Linked DNA regions of Humidesulfovibrio mexicanus. The protein of the gene in region 1 interacts with the protein of each later gene in a pairwise test. Links are inferred from orthologs where the notes say so. Each region holds a gene or a part of one and is shown on either strand. Other genes may lie near its edges.

Region 1 (11,480 bases):
CCACTTGCAACTCTATGGCATGGACCAGGGCGCGGGGAACCAGATCGTCGTCTCCAACGCCGGTTCGCTGGTGTTCGGTTCGTCCTCCTTCGTCAACACCCAGGAGGCGCAAAGTTCCCTCATCAAGGTGGACGGCTTTCCCGTGGGCAGTGGGAACTGGATTTCCCGGGACTCGAATTCCGTGGAGGACGTGATTCCCGGTGTTTCGCTCACGCTCAAGCAGGCCAACTCCAACGCCAGCATCACCATTGGCGTCACCACCGACACCGACGCCATCAAGGAGAACGTCGAGACGTTCATCGCCGCAGTGAACGAGGTGCGCGGCATCCTCCAGACGCTGACCAAAGTCAGCGACAGTTCAGGCACCGCAACGGGATCGCTCTTGACCGGCAACTACGGCGTGCAGCTCATCGGTTCCCAGCTCAAGGACGTCATCACTGACCTGGGGTTGGGCTTCACCTTGTACGATGGCAAAGCAAAGACGGGAGATTTGTACTCCGCCCTTTCGCAGATTGGCATCACCACCGACGCGGACGAATCCTCCAGCACCTACGGGATGCTCATTCTTGACGAGGACGCCCTGGACGAGGCCCTTGCCGAAGACCCCAACGGCGTGGCCGAGCTGTTCGCGGCCGATTACCAGGGCGAGAGCCAGTCCGGAGATTTTTCGTATTTGAGCCGCATCAACGGCAAGACCAAGGCCGGAAGCTACAAGGTGGAGATCACCACCGGCGCGGACGGCAAAATCACCAGCGCCACCATCGACGGCAAGCCCGCGGGCGTGGACGGGTACAGGGTGACGGCGCTTAGCGGCGCTGCCTCGGGCTTGGTGGTGCAGCTGGACAACCACACGGCCAGCTCGACCTTTTCCGGCACTGTGGAGCTGAAGCTCGGCAAGGCCGGGGAAATGTCGGAAAAGCTCGCCGAGCTCACCAACACCACCAGCGGCCCGCTGGCCATTCTGGAGGAGAACTATGGCGAGATCATGGACAGCATCGACGACAAGATCGCCAGAGAGGAAAAGCGCCTGGCGACCATGAAGTCCCGGCTCAAGGACCAGTACGCCAGGCTTGACGCGCTGTTGAACACGCTGACCAACACGCAGAGCCAGCTCACCAGCCTTATTGAACAGCTCTCCAGCTAGGAGGGCGGCGGAGACACAATGCTTAAGGCAGCCAAGGCCTATCTCGCCACACAGGTGTCGACCTCTTCCCAGGGCGACCTGCTCATCATGCTGTACGACACGGCCGTGAAGCAGTTGCGGCAGGCCATAGAGAAGATGCGCGCGGGCGATGTCGCCGGCAAGGGCGTGCTCATCTCCAAGGCCATCAACATCATCAGCGAGCTGCAGGAAAGCCTGAACAAGGAGCGTGGGGGCGACATCTCCAAAAATCTGTTCCAGCTGTACTTCTTTTGCAACGCCAGGCTGCTTAAGGCCAACCTCAAGATGGACCAGCAGATGGTGGAGGAGGTCATCGGCATCCTCACCGGCTTGCGGCAGGCCTTTGCGCAGATCATCCCAACGGCCGCCACGGGCGTGGCGGCGGTAACGCAGGCCACGGACACCCAACCTGTCGCGGAGGAGCCGACCAAGCCCCTTGCCGCGGCGTCCGCATCGCCGGAGCCGGTCGTCTCGAAAGCTGCCGCGCCTGAACCGGTCACGCCGGAACCGGATGCGTCAGACGATTCACAGCAGGTTTCGCCTGCGCAGGAGAACGCTTCCCCTGCGGCGGCGCGCCCCGTGAGCACGCTGCGCCTGCGCGCGGCCAACGCCTACGCCACCACACGCTGACCTGGCAGGGGCCAGTACGCGAAAAAGCCCCCCGGACCTGCTTGGGTCCGGGGGGCTTTTTCGCGTCAGCGCCCTACAGGGCGATGATCAGCGGGACCACCACGGGGTCGCGCTCCAGCACGCGGCGGAAGAAGCGCCTGAGCGCCCCGCGAACGCGCTCCTTCAGGCGTTTGAGGTTGGCGGTGCCCATCTCCTCCACCTCTTCCAGCACCACGCACTTGGCGTCTTCCAGCAGGTGGGCGTACTGCTGCTCGAAGATGAAGCCCTTGGATACGATGTCCGGGCCGAGGGTGATCTCGCCGGTGTCCTGGTCCACCACCAGAAGCAGCACCACCATGCCCTCGCCCGCCAGGAGCTGGCGCTCCTTCAACACGCTTTGGCCCACGTCGCCCACGCCCTTGCCGTCCACCAGGATGCGTTCTGCGGGCACGGCCTCCTCCAGGCGCACGCCCCCCTGGCCCAGCAGGGTGATGGGCTGGCCGTCCTCCAGCACGAAGGCGCGTTCCGGGGCCACGCCGCACTCCACGGCCAGGCGCGAGTGCTTCACCAGATGGCGGTATTCGCCATGCACGGGCACAAAGAACTTGGGCCGCACGGTCTCCAGCATGATGCGCAGCTCCTCGCGGTGGGCGTGGCCGCTGGCGTGGATGGCCTGGACCTTTTCGTACAGCACCTCGGCCCCCAGCTTGTAGAGCCGGTTGATGACCTTGGTGATGGCCAGCACGTTGCCGGGGATGAACCGCGAGGACAAAAGCACCAGGTCGCCTTTCTTGATGCGCACGCTCCTGTGCTCGTCCAGGGACATGCGCGAGAGCGAAGCCAAGGGCTCGCCCTGGCTGCCGGTGACCACAAGCACCACTTCCTCGTCCTTCAGGCCGCCGATCTCCTCCACCTCCACGGGCGTGCCGCCGGGGATGCGCAGGTAGCCCAGGTCGCGGGCAAGCTCGATGTTGCGCGAGAGGCTGCGGCCGCTGATGGCGACCCTGCGGCCGCAGGCGGCGGCGAGGTCGTAGATTTCCTGCAGGCGCTGGATGTGGCTGGAAAAGAGCGTGACGATGATGCGGCCGCGCGCGCGGTCGAACACCTCGCGCAAGCTGGCCTTGATTTCGCGCTCGGTGAGGGCGAAGCCGTCGCGCTCCACATTGGTGGAGTCGCTCATGAGCAGGGTGACGCCCGGCTCGGAGAAGCGGCGGATGCCCTCCAGGTCGGTGGCGTGCCCGTCCAGGGGGTTGCGGTCGATCTTGAAGTCGCCCGTGTGCAGGACGCGGCCGAGGGGGGTCTCGATGCCGAGCGCATGGCCCTTGATGATGGAGTGGCACACGGGGAAGAAATTGAAGGTGAAGGGGCCGATTTCCACGCGGTCGCCGTCCTTCACCGGCCGCAGGTCGGCCTCGATGCCGCGTTCGTAGAGCTTGGCGGCAACCAGGGCCAGGGTGAAGTCCGAGCCGTACACGGGCACGTCCACATGGGGCAAAAGCCACGGCAGCGCGCCGATGTGGTCCTCGTGCCCGTGGGTGAGCACGACGGCCTTGATTCTGTCGCGCTGTTCCAGAATGTGCTCGAAACGGGGGATCACCACGTCCACGCCGAAGAGGTAGTCCTCGGGGAACATGAGCCCGCAGTCGATGAGCACCGTGGCGTCGTGGGTGCGCAGGGCCATGCAGTTAAGCCCGATCTCGCCCAGCCCGCCCAGGGGATGGATGGTCAGTTCGCCAGGGGCGGTGGTCATGTCAGCTCCTCAAGAGTTCCTGATAGGCCGCGTTCATCAGGGCGTACATGTCGTCCTTGAAGCGTTCGCGTTCCTTCAGGGTGTATTTGGAGGTGTCCACCGGGGGCAGCGCGCGCAAGCGAATGCGCTGGTCCGGGTTGAAGAGCATGGACTTCTTGGGCAAAAGCTTGCCCGTGCCCTCCATGATCAGCGGGGCCACGGGCAGGCCGCACTTGAGGGCCAGCACCATGCCGCCCACCTTGAAGTCCATGAGCTTGGAGAGGTCGGGGTTTCTCGTGCCTTCCGGGAATATGAGCGGGGAGATGCCGCTCTTGGCGCTGGCCACGGCATCGTCCAGGCTCTTCATGGCCGCGCGGCGGTTTTCGCGGTTCAGCGAAATGTGCCCGGCGTTGCCCAGCGCCTTGCCGTAGATGGGAATGCGGAAGAGGCTTTCCTTGGCCACGAAGCGCATGTGGTAGTTCCACAGCGCGTCGAAGAGGATGGGGATGTCGAAAAGGCTTTGGTGGTTGCAGAAGAAGACATAGTGGCCCTTGGGGTCCAGGGCGGAGAGGTCCACGTCCACCTTGATGCCCGCCATGCGCAGCATGGCCCGGCCGTACACCTTGCCGAAGTGGTCCTTCTCGTCCAGGGTCGCCTTTTCCTGGTCGAGCATGAGCTGGCGCACGCTGTAGTAAACGGTTGCCGGAACTAGGCTGATGAAGAAGCGCAGCACTCGGTACATTGTTCGTCCCTGTTAGAAAAACGTTCCCCTGTCCCTACGTGAAACGCCCCCTGGGCACAAGCGCGGTGCTGCGCGCAGGCCTCGCCGGGCAGCCCCCGCCGGGCAGGCGCGAGCCGAAAAAAGGGCGGCGGAGCGCATGGCCCCGCCGCCCGTCAACGGCTGAACAGTTCTGGCGGCGGCCCCTATTCCTCTTCCGCGGCCTCGCGCTTGTTCTCTTCAATGACCTTGGCCGCGATGGGCGGCGGGCATTCCTCGTAGTGGGAGAACTCCATGGTGAAGGTGCCTTGGCCCGCGGTCATGGAGCGCAGGTCCGGGGCGTATTTGAGCACCTCGCTCATGGGCACGTGGGCCTTGATCTCGGTGACGCCCGCCTGGGATTCGCTGCCCAGCACCTTGCCCCTGCGGCTGGACAAGTCGCCGATGACATCGCCCATGTAGGCGTCGGGCACGGCGACCGTGACGGTCATGATGGGTTCGAGCAGGATCATCTTGGCCTTCTCGCAGGCTTTCTTGAAGGCGAGCGAACCCGCGATCTTGAAGGCCATTTCCGAGGAGTCCACGTTGTGGAAGCTGCCGTCGTACAGGGTGACCTTGAAGTCGATGACCGGGAAGCCTGCAAGCACGCCGCGCGCGGCGGATTCCTGCACGCCCTTGTCCACGGCCGGAATGTACTGCCGGGGAATGGAGCCGCCCACGATGGCGTCCACGAATGCATAGCCGGCGCCCTTGGGCTGGGGCTCCAGGTGAATCCAGCAGTCGCCGAACTGGCCGCGTCCGCCGGTCTGCTTCTTGTGGCGGCCCTGGATCTCCTTGGCAGCGGTCTTGAAGGTTTCGCGGTAGGGCACCTTGGGGGTTTTGAGGATGATGTCCACCTTGTAGCGGCGCTTGGCCTTCTCCACGCTGATCTCGATATGGTTCTGGCCCATGCCGGAGAGCAGGGTGTCGGCGGTCTCCTCGTCGCGCCCAAGCTTCAGGGTCACGTCCTCGTCCAGGAGCTTGGCCATGGCCTGGTACACCTTGTCCTCGTCGCCCTTTTCCTTGGGGGCCAGGGCGTAGGTGATGAGGGTGGGCGCCAGGCCGGGCTTTTTGAGCACAAAGGGGGCCTTGTCCGAGGAGAGGCTGTCGCCGGTCTTGGTGTCCTTCAGCTTGGCCAGGGTGACGATGGCGCCGGGGCCTAGCGGCGTTTTGCAAGGCGCGTTCTCCTTGCCGGTGGTCAAGAGCAGCTGGCCCATGCGTTCCTGCTGGCCCGTGCGGGAGTTGACCAGGGTAAGGTCGCCGGTGAGCGTGCCGGAAAAAACGCGCATCACCGTGAGCTGCCCGGCGAAGGGGTCGGCCAGGGTCTTGAACACGAAGCCCGCCACCGGGGCGGCCTCGATGCTCTCGCGCACGGAGCCGTCCTCGCCCTCGAAGGGGGCGTGGTCCAGGGGCGAGGGCAGCAGGGCCTGGATGGCGTCGAGGAGCTGCGGCCCGCCCATGTTCAGCAGTGCAGAGCCGATGACCACGGGCACAAGCTCGCCCGTTTTGACGCCCGCCACCAGCGCGCCCTTGAGCTCGTCCGGGGAGAGTTCGCCCGCGTCCAGGTACTTTTCCATGAGCGCTTCGTCGCTTTCGGCGATATTCTCGATCATGGTCTCGCGCAGGGGGGTGGAGAGGCCCGCGACATCGGCGGGCGTTGCTTCGGTTTTGGCGCCGCCCTTGCCGTCGAAGACGAGGGCCGTGTCCTCCAGCAGGTCCACCACGCCTTTGAATTGCTCCCTTTCGCCGATTGGGTAGTGCAGGAGCACGGGCTTGATGCCAAGGCTGTCCTTGAGCGAGGTGAACGCGGCCTGGAAATCGGCGCGGTCGCGGTCCATTTTGTTGATGAACACGATGGCCGGGAGCCCGGCCTTTTTGACTTCGCTCCAGGCCTTGCGGGTGAGCGGCTTCACGCCGTCAACCGCGTCGATGACGAAGATCACGGCATCGGCAGCGGCCAGGGTGTAGGGCAGGTCGCCGTTGAAGTTGTTGTCGCCCGGAGTATCGATGAGGAAGTGCTGGTTCTTGTTCCACTTGAAATTGGCGAAACTCGGCTGAATGGAGCCCCGGCGCTTGATTTCCTCGGGTTCGAAATCAAGAGCGGTGGTGCCGTCCTCGATTTTTCCCAGGCGGTTGACGGCGCCGGCGTTGAACAGAAGCATTTCGGCGACAGAGGTTTTGCCGCTGCCGCCATGACCCACCAAAGCATACGTCCGTTGAGACCTGAGCGCTTCCGACATCCCATACTCCGTGTATCGAGTTTATCCGCCGAAACCCTGGTCCGGCGGGAAAAGACGAACCCACCTGGAATTATCTATGCTTAGATGTATAGGGAGGAGGAAGCGAGAATGTCAAGGGCGCGCGGAAAATGGATTTCGGTTGCGTGCTGGCTCGGCTTTGCCTCTGCGCAGGGGCGAGGTGGTTACGTGCGACCGGAGCAGGGGGGCTTGGGGAATGCCCTGGCGGAGCGCCAGCGCGGCGCGGGCTCGTCGCCGAAGAGCGTAAGCTGGCGTGGTTGGGCGGCCTCCTCGTCCAGCAGCTCCGCTTCGGAGATGATGCCGCCTTCGGGGAGGATGTGCGCCAGGCCTATGCCCTTTTCGCGCAGCACCCGGCCCACAAGCCTTCGGCGGTGGCATTCTCGCGGATGTTCCTCCACGCAGGCCAGCGCCAGTTGCCTGCCCTGGCGCAGCTCGTGCACCACGCGCTCGATTCCCAGATCGAATTCCGGCTGTGCGGCCACGCGGTCATACAGCACATGGCCGTGCCGGTCGTAGCAGTCGGGATCGCCGGGCAGGCCGCAGAGCTCCCGGCCCAGGTAGAGATAGTCCAAACCGTGGGACCGGGTCTGTGTGGCGATGGATTCCTGCGCGAATTGGGGGACATGGGACAAAAACGCGGGCGGCCGCACATCGGCCAGGACAGTGATGCCGTATGCGCGCAGGTTGTTCAGAAAGCGCTGCACGGGCATGTCCGCATAGCCTATGGTGAACACGGCGAGGGATCCGGCCAGGGCGTCGGGGGGCATGGGGTTTTGGCCTCCTGGTCCAGTCTGTATGCAACTGTTCTGTATGCGTCAAGCGAACCAGGCCGAAGCAGGAACCGGCACCGGCCTCGGCCACTTGCGGCATGGACCGGGCGCATGTATCATCATCGCGCTCCAGGATGCGCCAACCAAGCCAAGGAGAACCGGCCATGCCCATGAAGGACTATCAGGATGCGCTGACCCGGCTGCAGAAAGCACTGGCCGCAGGCTACCGGGACGCGCCGCAGGTCATCAACCAGCCGGGGCAGTCGCTCATGTGTAAGGTGGACCCGGACAACTATCTGGCCCTTGAGCCCGTGTTCACCGAGATACTTGCCCGCTGGGCGGTGTCCTTTCCGCAGGGCGTGCTGGAGACGTTGGTGCATACCGGCAACCTGGTGTTCTGCAAGCCGCTCGGCACCCACGTCATTCCCCTTACGGTAAGCTGGGGCGGCAACGATTACGAGGTCCAGGCGGCCTTCCTTCCGGCCGGGTTCGTGGACCGGGCGCTCAAGCTCTACGCCGGGGTCCAGGATCCCCTGCCGGTTTCCGAGCTGCGCATCCGCGCGGACCAGCGCCCCGCGGTGGAGGCCTTCTTCACAGCCATGACCCCGCCCAGTTCCTTGGCATACCTGTAAGCCCGGCCCATGACGCCGAGCGCCAAGATCCTGGGCCACACCAAATCCGACGCCCTGCGTCTGGCGCGCGAGAACGTCCGCCCCGGCGCCCGCGTGCTGGCATCTGGCGGGGCCTTCGCGCTCAGCACGCCCAACATGGCGGCATAACGTCGCGGCTGCGCTTTTTGCTCACCGGCTTTTGCACGGGCAAGTGGCGCTTCATTCGGCACGGCGTGCCCCTGGAGCAGGCCTTCGCCTTGCACAACCACCCGGCGCGCCTGCCCGTGCCGCTGCACTCGCTGCGCGCCCTGGGCTTTGCGCCCGCTGGTGGACGGCGTCTCCGTGAAGCCCAAGAGCGTGGCGCTGTCCGCGGTCTTCGTCGGGTCCATCAAGCCCCTCGCCTGGCTCAACGTGTTCTGGAGCGAAAAAGGTATGAGGCGTTCCAGGGCGTCCCGATATCAGGCGCGGCTCCAAAGCGCTCCCTGCGGACCGGTTGGCCGTGGGGGCGAATACAGGCGCGGCCACGTCCGCAGACGCCGTTTCCGAGCTGCCGGAGTGGGCGCATCGCTCTGATTCCTGAGCCCGCCCCTTGTTGGGGCAAATAAGAAAGGCGGCCCCGGAATCACCCGGCGGCCGCCCTTTTCGGTGGCGGGACAAGCCTGGGGGCTAGTCCTTGTTCGGGCTCTCGCACTTGGCATACAGCATACAGCCCGCGCAGGTGGCGAGGGCGGGCATGTTGGTGAACACCGCGAACTGGCGGTTCACCGTGCCTTCCGCATTCCACTCAAGCCCCAGCTTCTTGAAGGCTGCGACGACCTCCTTGCCGGGTTTGGGCAGGGGGGCGCAGCCCTTGTCGGCCAGATCGGGCAGCAGGTTCTGCACGGCGCTCATCACCATGTGGATGGCCAGGTTGTGGAAGGCCATGCCAGCCGAGGGCGAGTCCTGCCAGATGCCTTCGATCTCGTCCTCCACGGGCTTTTCGAGCCAGAGGATGACGTAGCCGGGATCCTTTTCCCCCCCGGCGGAGAGGCGATAGGCCTTGAGGTGCTGCTGCCAGCTGTCAAAGCGGGGCTCCAGCTCCTCCAGCATGTCGTTGTCGAGGCGGGTCTCTCCGGCCAGTTCGCAGTAAGTGAACAGGTCGAACTCCGGCTGCACCGCGATGGGCGCGGCGGTGAGGGGAGCGGTCGCTTTTTTCGTGGTCACGCTGTTTTCTTCCTTGCGCCGTCTTACGCGGCTTCCTTATCGGCCAGCATGGCCGCCTTGAGGGATTCGTCCAGGGTGGGGTGCGGGAACATGAAGCCCGCGGCGTCCTCCCTGGTCCAGCCCGCCCGCACCAGAAGCGCGGCCGACACCGCCATGCGCGACACGTCCGCGCCAACGGCCGTGACGCCCACAAGACGCCCCTGCCGCCACACGCATTTGACGAAGCCCTGAGTGGCGGCGTGGGCCTGGGCGATGGGGTTCTGAATGAGCTGCGCGCGCGATACCAGCACGCTTTCGCCTCCGGCCTTGGCTTCGTCTGCCATGAGGCCCACGCGGAGCACTTCCGGATTGCCGTAGAGGATGCTTGGCACCGGGCCGGAGTCGTATGGGGCCTTGCCGCCTTTTCCAAGCAGGCGCTGCACCACGTAGTGGGCTTGGTGGCTGGCCGCGTGGGCCAGCAGCGTCCTGCCGTTCACGTCGCCCACGGCGTACACGCCGGGCGCGGCCTCCAGATATTCGTTGGTGCGCACGGAGCCGGGGCCGGAAAGCTCCACGCCCAGGGACTCCAGGCCGAGATCGGCGCTGTTGGGCCTGCGGCCCACGGCCACAAGGGCGCACTCTGCCGCCAGTTCCTCGCCAGCGGATTCTGCGCTGGTCTGCATGGTGAGCACGGCGCTGTCGCCCTGGGTGGTGACGGAGGTCACCTGGACCCCCAGGCGCAGTTCCCAGCCCATGCGGCGGAATGCGGCCTCCAGCGCGCGGCTCACCTCCCGGTCTTCCGGCCCGGCGATGCGCGGCAAGGCATCGACGATGGTGATCTTCGCGCCCAGACGGTGCGCGGCCTGGGCCATTTCGAGCCCGATGAAGCCGCCGCCCACCACGATGAGGCTCTGCGGCATGGCGGGCAGGGCCAGAAAGCCTGTGGAATCCAGCACGCGTACGCCGTCTGGCGTCAGGCCCGGAAAGCACGCCGGGCGCGAGCCCGTGGCCACCAACAGGTTCTTGAAGCCGATGGTTCGCGTTCCGTCCGTCCCGGCCACCTCGATGGAGGCCGAGTCCGCCAGGCGGCCGCGCCCGGCGTGGAGGTCCACGCCAAGCTGGGCCAGGCGGGCGGCCATGGCCTTGCGCGTGGCCGCAACGTGCCGGTCCTTCTTGGCCTGCAGCGCGGCGAAGTCCACCCGCACCTCGCCCGAGGCCACGCGGGCCTTGGACTGGGCGGCCAGTTCCTCGATGGCGCTGGTGGCCCCGAGCCAGAGCTTGGTGGGGATGCAGCCCCGGTTCAGGCAGGTGCCGCCAAGCTCCGCGGCTTCCACCAGGGCGGTCTTGAGGCCTGCGGCGGCGGCCTCCACGGCGGCGTCGAAGCCGCCCGGACCGCCGCCCAGCACCACGAGGTCGTATTGCGTCGTCATGCGGTCCCTTTGCTACAGGTCGTCGGTGAGTTCCATGGCGCGCGCGGCGCGGGTCTCGTCCAGGCGGGTCACCGGCAGGGTGCGCGGCGCGCCCGTGGCCGACTCCGGGTTTTTCTCGGCCTCGGCCACGATGGCCAGCAGGTCGTCCGCGAAGCGGTCCAGGGTTTCCAGGCTCTCGGTCTCGGTGGGCTCGAACATGAGCGCCTCCTTGACGATGAGCGGGAAGTAGATGGTGGGCGCGTGGTAGCCCTTGTCCAGCAGCGCCTTGGCGATGTCCAGGGCGCGCACGTGGCAGGTCCCGGCCTGTTTGCAGGCGCTGGCTACGAATTCGTGCATGCACACGCGGTCGTAGGGCACCTCAAGGGCCGCATCGAGCCGTTTGCGCAGGTAGTTGGCGGCCAGCACCGCGGCCTCGGTGGCGCGGGCAAGGCCCGCCCCGCCCAGACGCAGGATGTAGGCATAGGCCTTCAGCACCACGCCGAAGTTGCCGTAGAACGGGGCCACGTAGCCGATGGACTTGGGGAAGTCGTAGTTCAGGAAGAACTGGCCGTCTTCCAGCTTCTCCACGCGGGAGATGGGCAGATAGGGCCGGAGCTTCTCGCACACGCCCACCGGGCCGGAGCCGGGACCGCCGCCGCCGTGGGGCGTGGCGAAGGTCTTGTGCAGGTTCAGGTGCACCACGTCGAAGCCCGCGTCGCCCACGCGCATCTTGCCCATGATGGCGTTCATGTTGGCCCCGTCGTAGTAGAGCAGGGCGTCCACGGAGCGCAGCATCTCCACGATCCGGGGCAGATTTTTTTCGAACAGGCCCAGGGTGTTGGGGCAGGTCATCATCATGCCCGCCACCTGGTCGTCCAGCACCTTGGCCAGCTCGTCGGGGTCAACGATGCCGTCGCGGCTGGGCAGGTTGACCACGTCGTAGCCCGCGATGGCGGCGCTGGCCGGATTGGTGCCGTGGGCGCTGTCGGGCAC
Region 2 (11,584 bases), on another replicon or contig:
CGTTTGATGGCAAGGGCGATGGGCCGGTCTTTGGAATTCTGGATCTGGTCGGTAAGATCGTCCCAGAAGGTGACGGAGCGGCCGTTGATGGTCAGCACGTTGTCCCCCTCCTTGAGCCCGGCGCGGGCGGCCGGGCTGTCCGGCAGCACTTGGCCGATGGTGGGAGCGAGGCCCATTTGCCCCTGGGTGGCGAAAAGCGCCCAATAGATGCCCCAGGCCAACAGGAAATTGAACACAGGGCCGGCCGCCACCACGCACATGCGCTGCCACACCGGCCGCAGGCTGAAAAGCAGGTCCTTGGGGATGGCGGGCTCCTCGTCGTGCTCGGGAGATTCCCCGGCCAGCATGACATAGCCGCCAAGGGGCACGGCGCAGAGCCGGTATTCCGTCATTCCGGAACGGAAGCTGGCGATCTTGGGCCCGAAGCCCAGCGCAAAGGCCTTGACCCCGATGCCGAACATGCGGGCCACCAGGAAATGCCCAAGCTCGTGGAAGAAAATCAGTCCGCCCAGAACGAGCACAATGGCGATGACACCCACAGGAACTCCTTGCACATTGCCGGGGTGGGCCGGCTTTCGTTGTCACGATGACAAAAAGGGGAGCTCGGCGCGAGGCCCCGGGCCTTCGCCGCCGACCGCATTATTTTGCCGCGGCTTCGCGCACGCTCCGCCTGGTTCGCGCGTCCACGTCCAAAAGCGCCCTCGCGTCCGGCGCAGGGCCAAGTCCGGCATGGCGCTCCAACTCCGCCTCGATGAGCCGGGGAATGTCCATGAATCCGATGGCACCGGTCAGGAACAGGTCCACGGCGGCCTCGTTGGCCGCGTTCAGCACGGCCGGATGGCTGGGGCTGGCGGCGTAGGCCTCCTTGGCCAGGCGCAGGCAGGGAAACAGCGCCTCGTCGGCCCGTTCGAAGGTGAGACCGCCCACCTGGGCCAGGTCCAGCCGGGGCATGTCCAGGGTCACCCGCCTGGGGAAGCACAGGCAATGCGCGATGGGAATGCGCATGTCCGGCACGCCCAGGTGCGCAAGCTGCGAGCCGTCCACGTATTCGGCCAGGGAGTGCACGATGCTTTGCGGATGCACGAGCACGTCCACGCGCTGGACCGGCAGACCGTACAAATGGCAGGCCTCGATGACCTCCAGCCCCTTGTTCATAAGGCTTGCCGAATCCACGGAAATCTTTGCGCCCATGCTCCAGTTGGGGTGGCTCATGGCCTGTTCCGGCGTTACCGCGGCGAGAAACGCGGCGTCGCGCCCGCGGAACGGACCGCCGGAGGCCGTGAGGATGAGCCGGGACAGCTCCTTGCCCTCGGCGTCCGCATGGCCGCACAGCGCTTGGAACAGCGCGTTGTGTTCGGAATCGACGGGGAGCACCACGGCCCCGGATTTGCGGCAGGCCTCGCGGATGAGCGACCCGCCGAGCACCAGGCTTTCCTTGTTGGCCAGCGCGATGCGTTTGCCCGCCTGGGCTGCAGCCAGTGTGGGCAGAAAGCCCGCGGCGCCCACGATTGCCGAAAGCACAAGCGTTGCTTCCGGCAGCGTCGCCGCGGCCGTGTACCCTTCGGGGCCGGTGACGATTTCCGGCGCGTAGCCCGCGGGCAACAGCGTCCGCAGTTCGTCGGCCACCCCGTCGTCCAGCACGGCCAGGAGCGCTGGACGGAAACGAGCGGCCTGCCCGGCCAGGCGGCGGGCGTTCCTGCCCCCGGCCAGCGCGGCCACGCGGAACAGTTCCGGGTGCTGCCCCACAACGTCCAGGGCGCTTACGCCGATGGACCCGGTGCATCCCAGCACGGCGAGCGTGCGGGGAAAGGGTAGATCCGGAGCGGCTTGCGGCCAGGTGGAGATGTAGCTTTTCATGGCGGCCTGCTAGGGGAAGAGCGGGGCGACTTCTTTGAACAGGGCGTAGCAGGGCAGGGCCAGCAGCAGGCTGTCGATGCGGTCGAGCAGGCCGCCGTGGCCGGGAAGCAGCGTGCCGGAGTCCTTGACGCAGAGTTTGCGCTTGAGGGCGGACTCGAAGAAGTCGCCCATCTGCGCCGCGATGTTCAAGAGCGCTCCCAGAAGCACCCAGAGGACAACGGGCGCATCGCCGAAAGAGACGCCGTAGGCCGTCACCGCGGCCACGCAACCAATGAAGCCGCCGATGCTTCCGGCCCAGGATTTCTTGGGGCTTACCTGCGGCCAAATTTTGGTTTTGCCGAAATAGGTGCCGGAATAGTAGGCCGCCGTGTCCGAAACCGCAGTGGAAAGAAGCACGAGGACGATTTCCGGCGTGGAAAGGGAGAGGCAGAACTGGAGCATGAGCGGCAGATACATGAGCCCGGCCATGAGGATCAGTTCATCGTGGAAGTCGGCGCCTTCCTGGTCGCGGCCGTAGCGCAGCAAAAAGCGCAGGGCCAGAAACCAGAAGCAGGCGGCCAGCACCCAGGCCAGATACTCCTGCCCGGCCAGGCGCACGGCCAGAAGCAGGCCCAGGCCAAGGGCCATGCCTGTCAGCCGCAGGGGCCTGTGTTCCGGGCCGGGGCGGAACATGGCCGTGAACTCCCACTGGCCCAGGGCGCTTACCGCCACCAGGACCGCCAGGACGAACACGCCGCCCTGCCACAGGGCAAGGGCCACCAGGGACACGGCGAGAATGGCGGTGAGAATGCGCTGCTGATGGGCGGATGCCGACACGAAAGCTCCCTGTGGGCGGACTGCGCGGAGACTGTGCCCCACGCGACATTGGGCCTTGTACTCCATTCCAATTCCTGGGGCAACCGTGCCTTGCCCCCCTTTCCCCGCCGCCGCGATCCGTGCTAGGTGACTGGATGAGCCGCGCGCGGCGTTTTGCGCAGGCGGCCTTTGGTCCACTCGACGTCCGAAGGGGGAGCCAATGGCGGAGACGAGCGGGGCGTCATGCTCCGAACCACCGGAGAAGCAGGGAAACGGCTTCGACGCCGATCTGGACCTCGACCATGCCGGGCTTGAGGAACTGCGCGCCCACGCCGCCCGTCTCCGCGAGCACCTGCGCCACCTGACGGACATCGGCCTGGCGCTCTCCGGCGAGCAGAACCGCGACCGCCTGTTCGAGATGATCGTAAGCCTTGCGCGTTCCATCACCCTGGCCGACGCGGGCACCCTCTACATAGTGGACGACACCGGCCGCAAGCTCGAATTCGTGGTGCTGCAGAACGACACCATGAATGTGCGCCTTGGCGGCGCAAGCGGCAACCCCATCACCCTGCCCCCGGTGAACCTGTATACCGAGGCGGGCGAGGAGAACCACGCCAACGTGTCCTCCCATGTGGCCCTTACCAGAGAGGTCGTGAACATCGAGGACGTGTATTGCGCGGAGGGCTTCGATTTCAGCGGCACGCGCCGCTACGATTCCTCCACCGGCTACCGCTCACGCTCCATGCTCGTCATCCCGCTGGAGAACCACGAAGACGAGATCATCGGCGTGCTGCAGCTCTTGAACGCCAAGGACAAGCGCACGGGAGAGGTCGCGGCCTTCTCTTCCGTCGGCCTGGCGGCGGTCAAGTCCCTGGCCAGCCAGGCCGCCGTGGCCCTCACCAACACCCAGCTCATCAACGGCCTGAAGGCCCTGCTGTATTCCTTCATGCAAAGCATCGCGGCGGCCATCGACGCCAAGAGCCCATACACCCGCGGCCACATCGACCGCGTGGTGGACTTGACCATGCGCATCGCCGAGGCCGTGAACGCGCAGCAGGACGGCCCCTTCCAGAACGTGCGTTTCGACGAGAACGAAATGGAGGAGTTGAAGCTCGCCGCCTGGATGCACGACGTGGGCAAGATCACCACCCCGGTGCATGTGGTGGACAAGGCCACCAAGCTCGAGGCCATAGTGGACCGCATCGACCTTGTGCAAACGCGCTTCAGGCTCATCGGCAAGGCCATCCAGGCAGAACTGCTGGAGAAATTGCTTGAGCTGGCCGGAAGCGGGGCCTCGCGCCAAGAGATGTTCGCCGTCACCGACGAAATGGAGCGCCGCAGGCAGGAACTGGAGGACGACCTCGCCTACATCGTCTCCTGCAACACGCCCGGCGAGTTCATGAGCGACGAGCGCATCGAGCGGGTCAAGGCCATCGCCGCGCGCACCTATAAGGACGGCGACGAGGAAAAGCCCTGGCTCACCGAGGACGAGGTCCGGAATCTCTGCATCCGCAAAGGCACCCTCACCGATGCCGAGCGCAAGATCATCGAAGACCACACGGTGGTCACCATCGACATGCTCTCGCGCTTGCCGTTCCCCAAGCGCCTGGCTCGCGTGCCGGAATTCGCCGGGGCGCACCACGAGAAGCTCGACGGCACCGGCTATCCCAACCACATCGGCGGCGAGGCGCTTTCGCTCCAAGCGCGCATCCTGGCCGTGGCCGACGTGTTCGAGGCCCTCACCGCCAAGGACCGGCCCTACAAGGAGCCCATGAAGCTCTCTCAGGCCATGAAGATTATGGGCTTCATGGTCAAGGACCGGCACATGGACCCGGAGGTCTTCGACCTCTTCTTCAAGACCGGCGTGTACAGGCAGTATGCCGAAGCGCACATGGGCGCGGGGCAGATCGACGAGGTGCCGCAGCCTTCCCCGCCGCAGCAGATGAAAGGCTAGCCGTGTTGGGCTGATACGCCGCATCGGCTTTGCCTTTCGTTTCGGAGTGGAGTAGGACAACCCTTCCGGGGCGATGGCTCAAGGCCGGGACGGGCCATGGCCGCCGCTTGGCCCCACATGGGCAATACGCCTGCGCAGGCAGGAAACGCAGAACCGTCGAGCCGCCACGGCCCGCGAGGACAACAATGAGCGAAGCGCCTTTTCCCGTTGGGTCGTATGTGACGAACAGCAAGGTTCCGGACTGGGGCACAGGCAAGGTGCTGGCCTTGGGCGACCAGGGCAAGCGTCAGGTCTTGTTTGAATTCGGCGGCGTCCGGCTGATGCCCATGGACGTTTTGCTTGCGGCATCCGCTCCGCAGAGGCACCCGCTGTTTTCGCGGGTCGATGCCCGGACGGACGTGCGGGGCGTGCGCTCGTTTTTGCAGTTGGAGAAGGCGTTCACGGACGCCTTCACGCAGGGGTTCGAGGACCCCGCGTACCTGTCCTCCGAGCGGGAATACAAGGTTGCCGCCGCAGCGCAGATGGCCGAGTTGTGCTCATCCGGTGAACTGGCGTCCCTGCTTGCGCAGGGCGCTCACGCCGAGGTGTGCGAGCGCGCCAAGCGCCTTGTGAGCAAGACGAACCTCATTTTCCCCAACGAGAAGATGGCCTTGAGCGATGGGCTGAAGCGTGGGGAGGCCGAGCAGCGCCGTTTTGCGACGGCGTTTTTCGATGTGCTCTACGGGGACGGTGACTTCGGCCCCCGTTTCGAGGCCTTTGCCACCGTACTGGAGGAACTGGACGCACTCAAGTGGACCACGGCGACCTATTTTCTTTTCCTCGCCCACCCCGACCGGCATCCCTTCGTCAAGCCGTCGAACATGCAGGAGGCGGCCAAGGCCTACGCCTTCGACATCGGTTACGATTCGCGACCCAACTGGCGCAGCTATTCCCGGATGCAGGATTTTGTGCGCTATGTGGCCGGTGTGCTGGAGCGGCGCGGCGGCATGGCCCCGCGCGACTGCATCGACGTGCAGGGCTTCATCTGGTGTTCGCTCCAGGCCGTGTCGGCGCGCAAAGGCTAGGGGGCGCTACAACAGCTTCACGTAGTCCTTCACGATGACCTTGAGCCCGAAGCCGGGGAAGTTCACGCGGTATTTGTCCGGTGGAATCTCGGCGATGATCTTGCCCTGCCCGAAAATTTTGTGCTCGCACAGCCCGAATTTGGACTGCGCGGCATCCATGGAGGATTTCGGCGGCGGCGCTGCGGCGTGTTGCGCGCGTGGTGCTGCTGCCGCGCTCACCGGCCGCGCGCCGGGCTCGTAGTCCGGCTTGCGTGGCGGCTCCGGGCAGACCACCGGCGGCAGGTAGCCATCGTCGCGGGTCATGGCGCCGGGCCGCACCTGTTCGTCCTTTCTGCGCAGGCCGCCGGTGTAGGTCTCCACGAAGCGTTCGGCCACGGCGTCCGGCAGTTCGGCCACAAAGGGGCTCACCACGGCGGGCTCGCGGCAGTTGTTGAAGCGGTTGAACACCGAGCCCGGCACGATGAGCGCCAGCTCGTCCTTGGCCCGAGTGCAGGCCACGTACATCAGCCTGCGCTCCTCCTCCATGTCCTCCTGCCTTTGCAGCGCCTTCTTGGACGGGAAGCGGTCCTCCACCAGGTCGATGATGATGACGCCGCGCCATTCCAGCCCTTTGGCCGAATGCACGGTGGAGAGCACCACAGCGTTTTCGGCGCGCTCCTCCTCCTCCTTGGCGCCGTCCAGGCACAGGTCGGCCAGGAAATCCTCTATGCTGGCGTAATTGACCACGATTTGCGCCAGCTGCTCCAGCCCGGCCTGGCGCTTGGGATAGTCGTCGGGATACAGGGTCGAGAGGCTGGGCGCGTAGAAGCTCATGGCGCGGTCCAGCGCGGCGGCGGGCGCGTGGGCCAGTTTGCGCAGGGCGTCCAGCTCGGCCAATAGCGGCGGCAGGTCGGGGAAGCGTTTTACGTGTTTGTCCAGGCCCTTGGCGTCTCCGCCCAATATGGCCTGTGCGATCTTGCTCGCGGTCTTGACACCGACGCCCTTCAGGAATCCCAGCACGCGCTGCCAGGCCAGCAGATCCGCCGGGTTGGCGGCCAGGCGCAGGTAGGCCAGCAGGTCCTTCACGTGCGCGGCCTCGTTGAAGCGCACGCCGCCATACTTGCGGTAGGGCAGCCCGGCGCGGGTGAGGGCAACTTCCAGCGGATAGGACTGGTAGCCCGCGCGGAAGAGCACGGCGATCTCGTGCAATGGGTGGCGGGAGGCCATGTCCACAATGAGCCCGACAACCTGGGTGGCCTGGGACTGGTCGCTCAGGGTCTGGAGGATGCGCGGCCGTGCCCCGCCCTCGCGCTCGGTGAAGAGCTGCTTGTCGAACTTTTGTTGCGCGCCCGCCAGGATGACGTTGGTGAGGTCCAGAATGGGCTGGGTGGAGCGGTAGTTCTGCTCCAGGCGGATGACCCGGGCGTTCTGGAAATGCTGCGGGAAGTCCAGGATGTTGGCCACCACCGCGCCCCGGAAGGCATAGATGGACTGGGCATCGTCGCCCACGGCCATGACGTTGCCCGCCTCTCCGGTCAACAGCCGCACCAGCCGCGCCTGCACCAGGTTGGTGTCCTGGTATTCGTCCACCATGACGAAGGGGTAGCGCCGCCTCAGGCCGTCACGGATTTCCGGGCGCTCCACCAGCAGGCGCTCCAGTTCGAAAAGCAGGTCGTCGTAGTCCATGAGCCCCTGGGCGCGCTTGGCCCTGGCGTATTCCTCGGCCAGGCGCTCGATGTCCGGCTGATAGGGCAGCAGGTGGTAGGCCTCGCGGTCCAGGATGCCGCCGATGGAAAGCTCCTTGTTGCGGCTCTTGGTGATGATGTCGGCCAGGGTGGCGCGCTTCGGGTAGGAGCGGTCGCCCTTGCCGAGGTCCAGGTGCGCCTTGAGTTCACCCAGCAGATCCTCGGAGTCGGATCTGTCCATGAGCGTGAGGCCCTGTTCGTAACCCGCGTCAAAGGCGTTGCGGCGCAGCACGGAGTAGGCGAAGGAATGGAAGGTGCCGCCGCTGGCCCCTGTGAGCGGTCGTCCCAGCACATGCCCGGCGCGCAGAAGCATCTCCTGCGCGGCGCGGCGGGTGAAGGTCAAGAGCAGGATGTTTTCCGGCGAAACGTGCGTCTCCACCAGATGCGCCAGCCTGTAGACAATGGTGCGCGTCTTGCCGCTGCCCGCGCCCGCGATGACCAGCACCGGCCCGCCCATGTGCAGGGCGGCTTCGCGCTGGGCGGGATTGAGCTCCCGCTCGAAATCTATGCTCATAGGATGATGGTGCTCCGCTTGTCCTGTGTATCGCAAAGTCCGAAATGCTCCAGCACCAAACGCCCTGTGTCGCGCAGGCGCGCGGGGCGGCCGTCGTCCCGAGTGTCCGCGAAGAACACGTCCTGCGGGCTGTGCATTCCCTGGCGTCCAAAGTGCCCGAATATCTCCGCGCGGTCAAAGCGCGCCTTCAGGTCCACGCCGGGTTGGGGAACGCAGACGAGGTCCGGTGCGTGCGTGGTTCCGTACAATTCGGGACCGTCGAGCACCTGCTCCATGACCGTGCGCCCCCGCCACGAAAGACCGCGCAGCACGGCGCGCAGATCGGCCAGCAGGGCCGGGGCGTCGGCATCACCCACGCGGCCCCGCGCGAAGCGCCCGCGCCGGTGCAGCACTATGCGGCCAGGATCCATGGCAAAGGCCAGGGTTTCCTCGCCAATGACCCCGGCGTCCCATTCATCCCTTGGGGGGCGTGCGTATTTGAGAAACCCGGCCTCGAAGAGCACGCGGTTCAGGTCGGCCTCGGCCTCCAGGCGACAGAAGCCGTGGTCCGCGAAGCTCACCAGCCGCTTGGGCTCCGGCAGCGCGTCGAAGCGGTCCAGCACCTCGCCAATGGCCTGATCCCACTGGCGCAGGAAGGCCAGACAGTCCCCGTGCAGCGGATGCGCGGCGTCTTCCACGGCCGGAAACAGAAAATGGAACAGGCGGTCCGTTTCCGTCAGCACACACACAAACAGGTCCCAGGCAAGGTCCGGCCAAAGCAGATCAAGGGCCGCGCGCCGCCCGGAAAGCGAAAGCCTGAGCTGGCCAAGCAGGTGCTCCGGGTCAAAAGCACCGCGCGTGGTGTCGCCTTCCACCACATATCCCGCGGCGGTGAGCGGTCCCAGCAGGAAGGGCGGAAACACAGCCTGCCGGAGGCTCTCCGCCACGAAGCCCGCCACGAGCATTCCCTTGAGCGGGGTGGCCGGGGCCATGTTGGGCAGGTTCAGCACCCGCGACACGAGTCCGGCACGGCCCAGGCGCTCGAAGATCGTCGGGGTGCGCACGTCTGCGAAATTGGCGATGCGCAGGGTGTAGGCCTGCGGGTCCAGCACGGTGAAGCCGTGCACCCCGTGGACGCCCGGCCCCTCGGCCGTGAAAAAGCTCGTCCAGTTGACGGGCGAGAGTTCCGGAAGCTCGCTTTCAATGGCGCGGGCATGGGGCAGCAGGCGCGCAAGGTTGGGCAGCTCGGGACCCAGGGCACGGGCCAGGGCGAGCGGCAGGCCGTCCAGTCCGAGAACGACGAGGCGAGGGCGGGCGGAAGAGCTCATGGCCGGGCGGGGGGGAAGGGGGAGGAAAGGCTGAATATGCCTCCGGCGGCCAGGGGGCAGCGCCCCCTGGACCCGCCAAGCCGCGAATCTCCGGGGCAAGGCCCCGTGGATTCGCGCAGGGAGGAGACACTGGGCCGGGCAAGCTGGAGCGTTTCAGCCATAACGGGAGTCCAGAGGGGCGAAGCCCCTTTGGCCCCCGGAGGGTGTCCCCGGAGCACCCGGCCAGGTGCTGGCGCGGCCGGAGTGATGCTGCTATACCAGCTCAACTTCATATTTTTTCATGAATTGCACCGGGTTGTAGGAAAGTTTGGCCTTGCGCAGGCCCTCGTCGCCCAGGTCCTGCTCACGGTTTACAAGGGTGAAGCGGCCTTGCTGCGCAGCCAGGAAATGCTTGTTGATGGCCTGGTACACGCCCTTGAACCGCGTGTCGCCCTTCTCGAAGTGGATGACGATGGTGTCGCGGTCGAGCTGTTCGCCCACAGTGTAGGCAATGACCTTGCCCGCCACGCGGATGGTGCCGCCGATGAGTGCTCCCATGCGGTCGAAGCTTTTCAGAACGCGGGAAATGGCTTCGTTTTCGGCCTCCAAGGCCTCGGAGGGATGTTCCTGCCAGCCGTGCCACTCGGCCTGCATGTCCAGCACCTCCTCCACGCAGTCGTCCTGCATGGGCGTGTATTCGAAGATGTTGGCCTTTTCGAACTGGTTGAGCAGATTCTTTTTTTTGTGGAAGCGGTTGCCTTTCAGCTCCATGAGCTCAGGAACGGAATAGACATAGTCGAAGTGGTCGCGGGCTTCCTCGGCGCGCAGACGGCTTCCAAAGGCCTTGGCCCACATTTCCACCAGCATTTCCGGCACGCGGGTAAAGCGCATGGGCCCGGCCATGCACGGCAGCCCCGCCCAGTCCACCTTGGCCCAGTCGCCCACCGGAGCCCAAAGAATGGTCTTGGGCAGGCTCTGGCGGATCCAGACCAGGCCGTCGGCCAGCCGCCAGCCCAGGCCATAATGGCCGGTCCAGCCATACAGGTTGGCGAAAGCGTAGTCGGAGGTGACCTGCGGGCACGCGGCCAGCGCGGCGCGGTAAGCCTCCTGGTGTTTCAGGCAGATGTGGTCGAACGTGTCGCCGTGGGTCATGGGCGCGCTCCATTGCGGGTTTTGGACATGGCGAAGCGCTGCCAGTCCTTGTTGAGGTAAATGTATAGAAGAATGGCCGCCTGGGCCGCCTGAGAGGCAAGCATGGATATCCACACCCCCGTCGCCGTGCCGAGAACCACATGTCCGAGCCAGTAGGCCAGGGGCAGGCGCACCACCCAGGTACCCAGGCCCATGCCCACGAGGTTGTACACCGTCGCCCCAGCACCCGCCAGCGAGCCCGCCAGGATAAGCGTGGTGAGGGTGAAGGGGATGGCCAGCACATTGTACACGAGATAGTTTTCGGCTTCTGCGCGCACAGCGGGGTTGGGGGCGATGAAGGCGGCGATGTCGCCGAGAAACGGCCAGAGGGCGATGGCGAACAGTCCGATGCCCACAAGTCCGACGCCAAGGATGTGCAGACCCATGCGCCGGGCCTCTTCCGGCTTGCCCTCGCCGAGCAGGTGGCCCACAAGGATGCCTGCGGTAAGGTTGAGGGCGAACGCAGCGAGAAAGAGCATGGACTCCACCCGCGCTCCAGCGGCCATGCCGGCCAAGGCGACGACGCTGTTTTGCGGCAGGCTTGCGGTGATGGCGAACAGCACAAGGTAGCCGAAGTGCCAGACCACCTGCAGAAGCCCGGCGGGCAGCGCCACCTTGAGCAGATACGGCAGGGCGCGGCGCGCCCAGCGCCAGGGAGCGAAGATTTCGCGACGCAGAATGCCGCCGCGCCGCAACACCGCAAGGCCGAACAGCGCTCCGGCGGTGACGGAAAAGAAGGTGGACCAGATGACGCCGGTGACGCCGAGACGCGGCAGTCCGCACAATCCCAGTCCCAACCCCAGGTCGCCCAGCGTGTTCACCAGCGTCACCAGAACCATGGTGTACAGCGGCGTCATGACCTGCCTGCGAGCCCTGAACACGGCGTTCTGCATAAGCATCATGTAGTAGGGAGGCAGGGCGAAAAGAAAGACTTCAAGGATATGGTCGGTAAGGGGGGCGATGTCCTGGGGCACCTGCAAGGCCCTGACGAGCAGGGGGCGCAAAGGCAGGCCCAGGCCCACCAGGGCCAGGCCGGACACGGCGGCGATGGCGAGGCACAGCCCGGTATACCGGTCGGCGCGCAGACGTTTGCCTGCGCCCAGGGACTGGCTGATGGCGGCGACCGCTCCGCCAGATACGGCTGTGACGATGATGAGGAACAGGAACAGCGACTGCGTGATGATGCCCAGGCTGGCCTG

What was found.
Region 2: the proteins of CHB73_RS04785 (region 1) and CHB73_RS01950 interact in binary tests that used the Escherichia coli proteins (3 or more experiments, as listed by UniProt). The link is inferred for Humidesulfovibrio mexicanus from one-to-one orthologs.

The regions. Positions count from the first base shown.
Region 1 is NZ_FZOC01000002.1:213,199-224,678, forward strand. What follows is about bases 8,316-11,227. They hold CHB73_RS04785 (dihydrolipoyl dehydrogenase family protein), read right to left. Parts: upstream 10,509-11,227; coding sequence 9,123-10,508; downstream 8,316-9,122. Other genes in these bases: CHB73_RS04780 (hypothetical protein), read right to left, coding at 8,563-9,099; gcvPB (aminomethyl-transferring glycine dehydrogenase subunit GcvPB), read right to left, coding at 10,521-11,227. In the rest of the region: flagellar filament capping protein FliD, read left to right, coding at 1-1,144; flagellar export chaperone FliS, read left to right, coding at 1,163-1,792; CHB73_RS04755 (ribonuclease J), read right to left, coding at 1,866-3,521; CHB73_RS04760 (lysophospholipid acyltransferase family protein), read right to left, coding at 3,523-4,242; fusA (elongation factor G), read right to left, coding at 4,425-6,497; CHB73_RS04770 (DUF488 domain-containing protein), read right to left, coding at 6,680-7,282; CHB73_RS04775 (hypothetical protein), read left to right, coding at 7,450-7,917; CHB73_RS16720 (hypothetical protein), read left to right, coding at 7,927-8,064; more of gcvPB, read right to left, coding at 11,228-11,480. UniProt on the Escherichia coli protein: Lipoamide dehydrogenase is a component of the glycine cleavage system as well as of the alpha-ketoacid dehydrogenase complexes.
Region 2 is NZ_FZOC01000001.1:405,971-417,554, reverse strand. What follows is about bases 5,293-8,308. They hold CHB73_RS01950 (ATP-dependent helicase), read right to left. Parts: upstream 7,909-8,308; coding sequence 5,677-7,908; downstream 5,293-5,676. Other genes in these bases: CHB73_RS01945 (alkaline phosphatase family protein), read right to left, coding at 7,905-8,308; CHB73_RS01955 (hypothetical protein), read left to right, coding at 5,293-5,670. Outside these bases: RIP metalloprotease RseP, read right to left, coding at 1-539; dxr (1-deoxy-D-xylulose-5-phosphate reductoisomerase), read right to left, coding at 640-1,857; CHB73_RS01965 (phosphatidate cytidylyltransferase), read right to left, coding at 1,867-2,673; CHB73_RS01960 (HD family phosphohydrolase), read left to right, coding at 2,873-4,606; more of CHB73_RS01955, read left to right, coding at 4,792-5,292; more of CHB73_RS01945, read right to left, coding at 8,309-9,215; CHB73_RS01940 (DUF2156 domain-containing protein), read right to left, coding at 9,468-10,346; CHB73_RS01935 (MATE family efflux transporter), read right to left, coding at 10,343-11,584. UniProt on the Escherichia coli protein: A helicase with DNA-dependent ATPase activity. Unwinds DNA duplexes with 3'-5' polarity. Translocates on single-stranded DNA with 3'-5' polarity. Initiates unwinding more efficiently from a nicked substrate than double-stranded DNA.